Regions from separate parts of the Streptomyces sp. NPDC051452 genome, predicted to be linked through region 1. Evidence: riboswitches for the same ligand, from Rfam matches in the RefSeq annotation. Region 1 holds a riboswitch; each other region holds the start of a gene.

Region 1 (2,178 bases):
TCCGGATGAGCGGCGGCGAGGAACCCGTCCTGCTGCACACCGACGGCCGGGCAGCCCACATCGTCCTCAACCGGCCCAGGGCCCTCAACGCCCTCAACCACGAGATGGTCCGCCGCATCGACGAGGCGCTGACCGTGTGGGAGGACGACCCCGCGGTACGCACCGTCGTCATCACCGGGGCGGGGGAGCGCGGACTGTGCGCGGGCGGTGACATCCGCGCCGTCCACGACGACGCCCGCGACGGCGATGGCAGCGCCGCGGCCGCCTTCTGGCGCGACGAGTACCACCTCAACGCCCGAATCGCCCGCTACGCGAAGCCCTATGTCGCCGTCATGGATGGCATCGTCATGGGCGGCGGCGTCGGTGTCTCCGCGCACGGCAGCGTCCGGATCGTCACCGAGCGGTCGCGGATCGCCATGCCGGAGACCGGCATCGGTTTCGTCCCCGACGTCGGCGGCACCTACCTGCTCGTCCAGGCCCCGGGCGAACTGGGCACCCATCTCGCGCTGACGGGCGCCGGGATCGGCGCCGCCGACGCCCTGCTGTGCGGCCTCGCCGACCACTACGTGCCGTCCGCCGCGCTCGGGCGTTTCCTCGACGACCTCGCGGACCTGCCCGTACGAGACGTCCTGGCCCGCCATGCGCAGCCGCCACCGCGAGGTGTGCTCGCCGGGCGGCGGGAGTGGATCGACGCCTGCTACGCCGCCGACACCGTCGAGGAGATCCTCGACCGGCTGCTGACCGACGGCGGCCCGGAGGCGAAGGAGGCGGCCGAGACCCTGCTCGGCAGGTCGCCCACCGCACTGAAGGCCACACTGGCCGCCCTGCGCCGCGCCCGGCGACAGGGAACGCTGGAGCGGGTCCTCGACCAGGAGTACCGCGTCTCCTGCGCCGCCCTGAGCACCCCCGACCTGGTGGAGGGCATCCGCGCCCAGGTCATCGACAAGGACCGTAGCCCGCGTTGGTCCCCCGCCACCCTCGCCGAGGTCACCGACGCCGATGTCGCACGCTTCTTCGCTCCGCTCGGCGACCGGGAACTGGGGCTGGCCGGGCCCGGGGCGGGCACGGAGGGAGTCTGACGAGCCGAACGGCCGCCGTCCCGCCCTCACCGGTCGGCGGCGGTCCCTGATGGCGGATATGAGAGAAAGGTCGCGGCCCGGCGGACGGACACGGTCTTGGCCATGTTCGCCACACACGCTACGGTCTTGACCGATACCGACGACGGCGAAACGGAAGCCGGTGTGAAACCGGCACGGTCGCGCCACTGTGTGCGCGGCGCCTCGGCCGAGGCGCCGCGCGAGTCAGACCCGTGGCCGTCGTCCACCGCACCACCGAGATGGGACGCGAACTCCCAGAGGAGGCCCCTGCCATGGCGCAGCATGTCGCCCAGCCGACAGTCACCACTCCCGCCCTTCCCACCAAGCTGCCGCTGAAGGCGATAGCTCCCTGGGCGGTCTTCTTCGGCATCCTGATGCTGGTCCTGCTCTACTTCGTCGGCGCCGAACAGGGCGCCACCTCCGTGTTCAACGGCACGGACGTCCACGAGTGGGTGCACGACGCCCGCCACCTCCTCGGCTTCCCCTGCCACTGACACGAGGGACGCCGCACAACCATGAACTCCCCAACCGTAAGGAATCTGCTCGTCCGGGGCATGCTCGCCGGCCTGGCAGCGGGCGTGCTCGCCCTGGTCGTCGCCTACCTGCTCGGTGAGCCGAGCGTCGACAAGGCGATCGGCTTCGAGGACGCCCACTCCCACGAGCACGAGATGGAGGTCGTCTCCCGCTCCCTGCAGTCCACCGCGGGCCTCGCCACCGGCGTCCTGGTCTACGGGGTCGCCTTCGGCGGCATCGCCGCGCTCGCCTACTGCTTCGCCCTCGGCCGCGTCGGCCGGTTCGGACCGCGGGCGACCGCGCTGTTGCTGTCCGGCTGCGCACTGCTCGCCGTGTACGTGGTGCCGTTCCTGAAGTACCCGGCCAACCCGCCTTCGGTCGGCGACCCCGACACCATCGGCAAGCGGACCAGCCTGTACTTCCTGATGATGCTGCTCAGCGTCCTCCTCGCGATCGCCGCCACCCTCCTGGGCAAGCGGCTCGCGCCCGCGCTCGGTACCTGGTGGGCGACCGTGACCGCGGTGGCCGCCTTCGCCGTCGTGATCGGAGTGGCCTATGGGTTCCTGCC
Region 2 (2,178 bases), on a different contig from region 1:
CACACGGCGGCGAGCAGCGTGCGCGGCATCCGCAGGTTCCACACGATGCCGTCCCGCAGCGGCGCCAACGTGGCTTCGCCGAGGCCGAGATGGGCCGCGACGGACGCCCAGACGTCTCCCGTGGAGATGTCGGCGGGACCGATCGTCACAGCCACGGCGATCGACGCGAGCAGCGCGGCGACTCCGCTGCCCGTCAACAGCCAAGCGCGCACGCTCACTTGGCGAGCCCGAAGTCGCGCAGACCGGCTGCGACCTCCTCGATCCCCTCGATGGTGCGGATGGACGGGTTCATCGCTTGTCCGCTCAGCAGGACGTACCGCTTCTTCCGCACGGCGGTCAGGTTGCGGGTGGCGGGGTTGGTCTCCAGGAAGCGGATCTTGGCTGCGGCGGTCTCCGCGGTCTGCTGCTTGCGGGTCAGGTCGCCGAGCACGATCACATCGGGGTCGCGGTCGGCGACCGTCTCCCAGCTGATCTGGGGCCATTCGTCGTGGGTGTCGGCGAAGACGTTCTTCGCGCCGACCGCACGGGTGATGGCGCCCGGTGCGCCGCAGCAGCCGGCGAGGTAGGGCGACTGGGAGTTGGCGAACCAGTACATGAGCGAGACGTCGGTGGCGTCGAGCCCGGCGGTGGCCGTGCCGACCCGCTTCTTCAGGGATGCGACCAGCTTCTCGCCCCGCGCCTCCACGCCGAACGCCCGTGCCAGGTCACGTATCTCGCCGTACACGGCATCGAGGGTGAACGGCTCGCCGCGCGATCCGTCGCCGCCACTGTCGTTGTCCTTGCCCGAGCAGTCGGACGGCGAGACATACGTGGGCACGCCCAGCTTCTCGAACTGCGCGCGGGTGGCGACCCCGCCCTTGCCCAGGGTGGAGACGAACGAGGCGGTGACGAGGTCGGGTTCGGCGTCCAGGACCTTCTCGAAGGAGGGCGCGTTGTCGGCGAGGCGCGGCACGGACGTGTTCGCCTTCGCAAGGCCCTTCATCACCGGGTCGGTCCAAGTGGCCGTACCGGCCATGCGGTCGGCGAGGCCGAGGGAGAGCAGGATCTCGGTGGTGCCCTGGTTGAGGGACACGGCCCGCTTCGGCGCCGCTGTCAGGGTGACCTTCCGGCCGCAGTTGTCGAGGGTCACCGGGTATCCGGCGGCAGCGGTCCTCGCCGGCTTCGCGTCGTCGGCATCGGAGGAGCCGCAGGCGGTGAGCAGCAGGGAAGACGCGAGGAGAAACGCCGGAGTGCGGACAAGGGCGGGGGTGCGGAGCACGGGCATGCCTCTGGGGTCGGGGCTCGTACGCGGAGCCTGGCCTACGGACGTCCCTCCACGCCGAAGCGCGGAGGTGCCAGCAGGTCTTCGGACTCGGGTTCGTCCGGACGGGACGCCTTCCCGGTCTCCCAGTGGCGTTGCGTGCCCCGCCCGTCCCCCTCACCGCTGCGCGTCAGTTCCGGGTTCGCACCGGATTCCCTGGCCTCGGATGTGGCTCGACTGGCCCGCTGAGGCTATCAAGTCCGTCGTACGGTCAGATCGTGCGTTCGGTCACGGGGTACGGCACGAACGTGCTGGTGTTCTGGTCGATCCGCAGCGGCCGGCCGAGGGGCGGTGCGCTCCGCTGGGGGCGGTCGAGGCGTTCACAGACGCGGCAGCCCATGCCGATGGGGGTGGCGTCGGAAGGGTCGGTGAGGTCCAGGCCGTCGGCGTAGACGAGGCGGTGGGCGTGGCGGATCTCGCGGCCCAGGCCGATGGCGAACGTCTTGCCAGGCTCGCCCCAGTCTCCGCGGTGCCGGGTGATCGCGCGGGCCGTCCACGGGTAGCGCTGTCCGTCGGGCATCTCGGCGACCTCACGCCCGGTCAAAGGCGCGCTCACCGGCCCGGTAACCATGCTCGCCTGGTCCTTCGTCCGCGACGAGCCGGCCCTGCGCGAGACGCTGCCGCTACGGGCCTGCCCCTTGGGGCCCGGTGTCCGGCGCTGGACCGGCTGGGCGGGGCCGACGGCCGGCCGCCGGCTTTCCCCGGCGTCACGTCACCGGTGTTCGGGGTTCTCGAAGTCCCGGCGGCATCCGGCGTCCCACGCGGCGCGCTGGTTGCCGTAGGCGGGGATGCCGCCCAGGTCCTTCAGCGCCCGGGCCAGGTGCAGCAGGTTCCAGGTCATGAAGGTGGTGTTGCGGTTGGTGAAGTCGTTCTCCGGG
Region 3 (2,178 bases), on a different contig from region 1:
GAGGAGACCCCCGGTCACTTCCCCGCTCCCTTCACGAGTCGGCGCGCGGCGAGTGTGACGCCGAACGCGAGCAGGCCGACCCGGCGGGACAGCCGTACCGCCCGCTCGATGTCGTTGACATGGACGGGGCGCCCGGCCGCCCCGTTGAGCACCGGGCGGTGCTCGACCCGGCCGCCGTAGGCGAGCGTCCCGCCCAGGCGTACCCCGAGCGCGCCCGCGAAGGAGGCCTCCACGGGTCCGGCGTTGGGGCTCGGATGCCTTCGCGCGTCGGCCTTCCAGGCGCGCAGCGCGCCGCGCGGATCGGGCCCGGCCGCGGCGGCGAGTACGGCGGTCAGCCGGGCCCCCGGCCACCCGGCGACGTCGTCCAGGCGGGCGGAGGCCCAGCCGTAGCGGCGCAGACGAGGCGACTTGTGACCGACCATCGCGTCCAGGGTGTTGACCGCCCGGAACCCGAGCAGACCGGGCACTCCGCCCACGGCGCCCCAGACGAGCGCGCCCACGACGGCGTCGGAGGTGTTCTCGGCCACCGACTCGACCACGGCCCGGGCGATCCCGTCGGCGTCCAGCGCCTGCGGGTCCCGGCCGCACAGATGGGGCAGCCGCGCCCGGGCCGCCTCGACGTCACCGGCCCGCAGGGCGCGCCCGATGCCGAGTGCCTCCCGGGCGAGCGAGGTGCCGCCGACGACCGCCCAGGTGGCGGCGGCGGTCAGCGCGGCGGACGCGGCAGGCGAGGGGCGTACGGCCCGTGCGGTCAGCGCGCCGAGCGCGACGGCGCCGCCGGCGCACACCGCGGTGTGCACGGCGCCCCAGCCCCGGTGGTCGTGCCACAAGGCGCCTTCCACCGCGGCGGCGGCCCGTCCGAACGCGGCGACCGGGTGCCCCCGGCGCGGATCGCCCAGGATCAGGTCACCCAGCAGGCCGGCGGCGGCGCCGTACGCGTAGGAGCGATCGGCACCCATCGGCTCAGACGGCCGTGGGTAGGGGGGTGGGCCTGGTACTGGTCCTTCGGCGGCCGAGCATGGCGATCCGGGTCCTCACTCAGGGTGTCCACGCCCTGGTTCGACGAGATTCGGCGGTGAGAGTTCCTGGCTTCCCGGGAGTCTCCTCCCGGTGACAGTGGCGGGACCGCGCCGGATTCGCACCGGCTTCCTCTCTTGCCGCCGTACATGGCCCGGGCAGTCCACCATGCGCCCCGAACAGCCGTCAACCTGCCGTTGACCAGCCGTTGACCTGCGGGGGGAGGGAGCGCCGACGCCCGCCCCCGGCAGGCGTGGACACGCCGGAGGCTCCCCTCCCGGGCGACGGGAGGGGAGCCTCGGGCGTGTTCGATCAGGACGCGGCCACGATCGGCGGGCGGTTCAGGCCTTGGCCACGATCAGGTAGATGCCGTACGCCACCGCCGCCGCGCAGGCCGCGAAGCAGACGTAGGCGCCGGTGACCGCGAGGGTGGCCGAGCCGCCCTGGGCCGCGGCCTTCTCGCGCCGCGACAGGCCGTTGATGCCGAGGGTGAACAGGGCCACCAGGCCCACCGTGAACACCAGGCTGGTGCCGAAGACGGAGCCGAGGGCCGCCCAGTCGATCGTCATGATGTTTCCTTCAGTACCTGAGGGCTCGGGGTCAGACCGTGGCGGCCGGCGGGGTCGCCGGAGCGGGGACCGAGGCGGCGGGCTGCGCGGGGCCGGCGGCCTGCTGCGGGAAGGCGAGAGCCGACTGCTCGGCGACGGCGGCCGTGGGAGGCGGGATCACCGCGGCGATGGCGGTGGTCACCACCCCGGCCGGCTCCTCCGTCTCGGTGACGACGTCCGTGTGGTCGACGACCTCACGGCGGGAGATCTTCCAGATCGCGGCGCTCGCGGCGACCAGGAAGACGGCGACGAGGGCGGTGCCCCAGTCACCGAGGTCGGTGACCGATTCGGCGCCCGCGCCGACCAGCGCGGCGGCCGGCAGCGTCAGCACCCAGGCGACGACCATGCGGGTCGCGGTGGACCAGCGGACCACACCGCCCTTGCGGCCCAGACCGGCGCCCATCACCGAGCCGGAGACGACGTGGGTGGTGGAGAGGGAGAAGCCGAGGTGGGCGGAGGCCAGGATCGCGGTCGCGGCGCTGGTCTGGGCGGCGAAGCCCTGGCGCGGCTCCAGGTCGGTCAGGCCCTTGCCCATGGTGCGGATGATGCGCCA

What was found. Region 1 has a riboswitch for cobalamin ahead of ACIBA9_RS07650 (CbtB-domain containing protein). Riboswitches for the same ligand answer to the same signal wherever they lie in the genome.
Region 2: it holds a riboswitch for cobalamin, as region 1 does, so the genes downstream of both, ACIBA9_RS00860 (ABC transporter substrate-binding protein) here and ACIBA9_RS07650 (CbtB-domain containing protein) in region 1, are expected to answer to the same signal.
Region 3: it holds a riboswitch for cobalamin, as region 1 does, so the genes downstream of both, ACIBA9_RS12520 (cobalamin biosynthesis protein) here and ACIBA9_RS07650 (CbtB-domain containing protein) in region 1, are expected to answer to the same signal.

Annotation. Positions count from the first base shown of each region.
Region 1 is NZ_JBITEB010000002.1:526,805-528,982, reverse strand. It holds partial or broken gene ACIBA9_RS07660 (acyl-CoA dehydrogenase family protein) at 1-9, shown strand, start outside; gene ACIBA9_RS07655 (enoyl-CoA hydratase/isomerase family protein) at 6-1,079, shown strand; cobalamin riboswitch at 1,185-1,332, shown strand; gene ACIBA9_RS07650 (CbtB-domain containing protein) at 1,370-1,591, shown strand; gene ACIBA9_RS07645 (CbtA family protein) at 1,613-2,178, shown strand, end outside.
Region 2 is NZ_JBITEB010000001.1:195,175-197,352, reverse strand. It holds gene ACIBA9_RS00865 (iron chelate uptake ABC transporter family permease subunit) at 1-218, opposite strand, end outside; gene ACIBA9_RS00860 (ABC transporter substrate-binding protein) at 215-1,264, opposite strand; cobalamin riboswitch at 1,319-1,497, opposite strand; partial or broken gene ACIBA9_RS00855 (short-chain fatty acyl-CoA regulator family protein) at 1,512-1,832, opposite strand; partial or broken gene ACIBA9_RS00850 (hypothetical protein) at 1,822-1,932, shown strand; gene ACIBA9_RS00845 (flavodoxin family protein) at 2,013-2,178, opposite strand, start outside.
Region 3 is NZ_JBITEB010000004.1:60,257-62,434, reverse strand. It holds gene ACIBA9_RS12525 (cobyric acid synthase) at 1-18, opposite strand, end outside; gene ACIBA9_RS12520 (cobalamin biosynthesis protein) at 15-959, opposite strand; cobalamin riboswitch at 1,059-1,201, opposite strand; gene ACIBA9_RS12515 (hypothetical protein) at 1,359-1,586, opposite strand; gene ACIBA9_RS12510 (anion permease) at 1,618-2,178, opposite strand, start outside.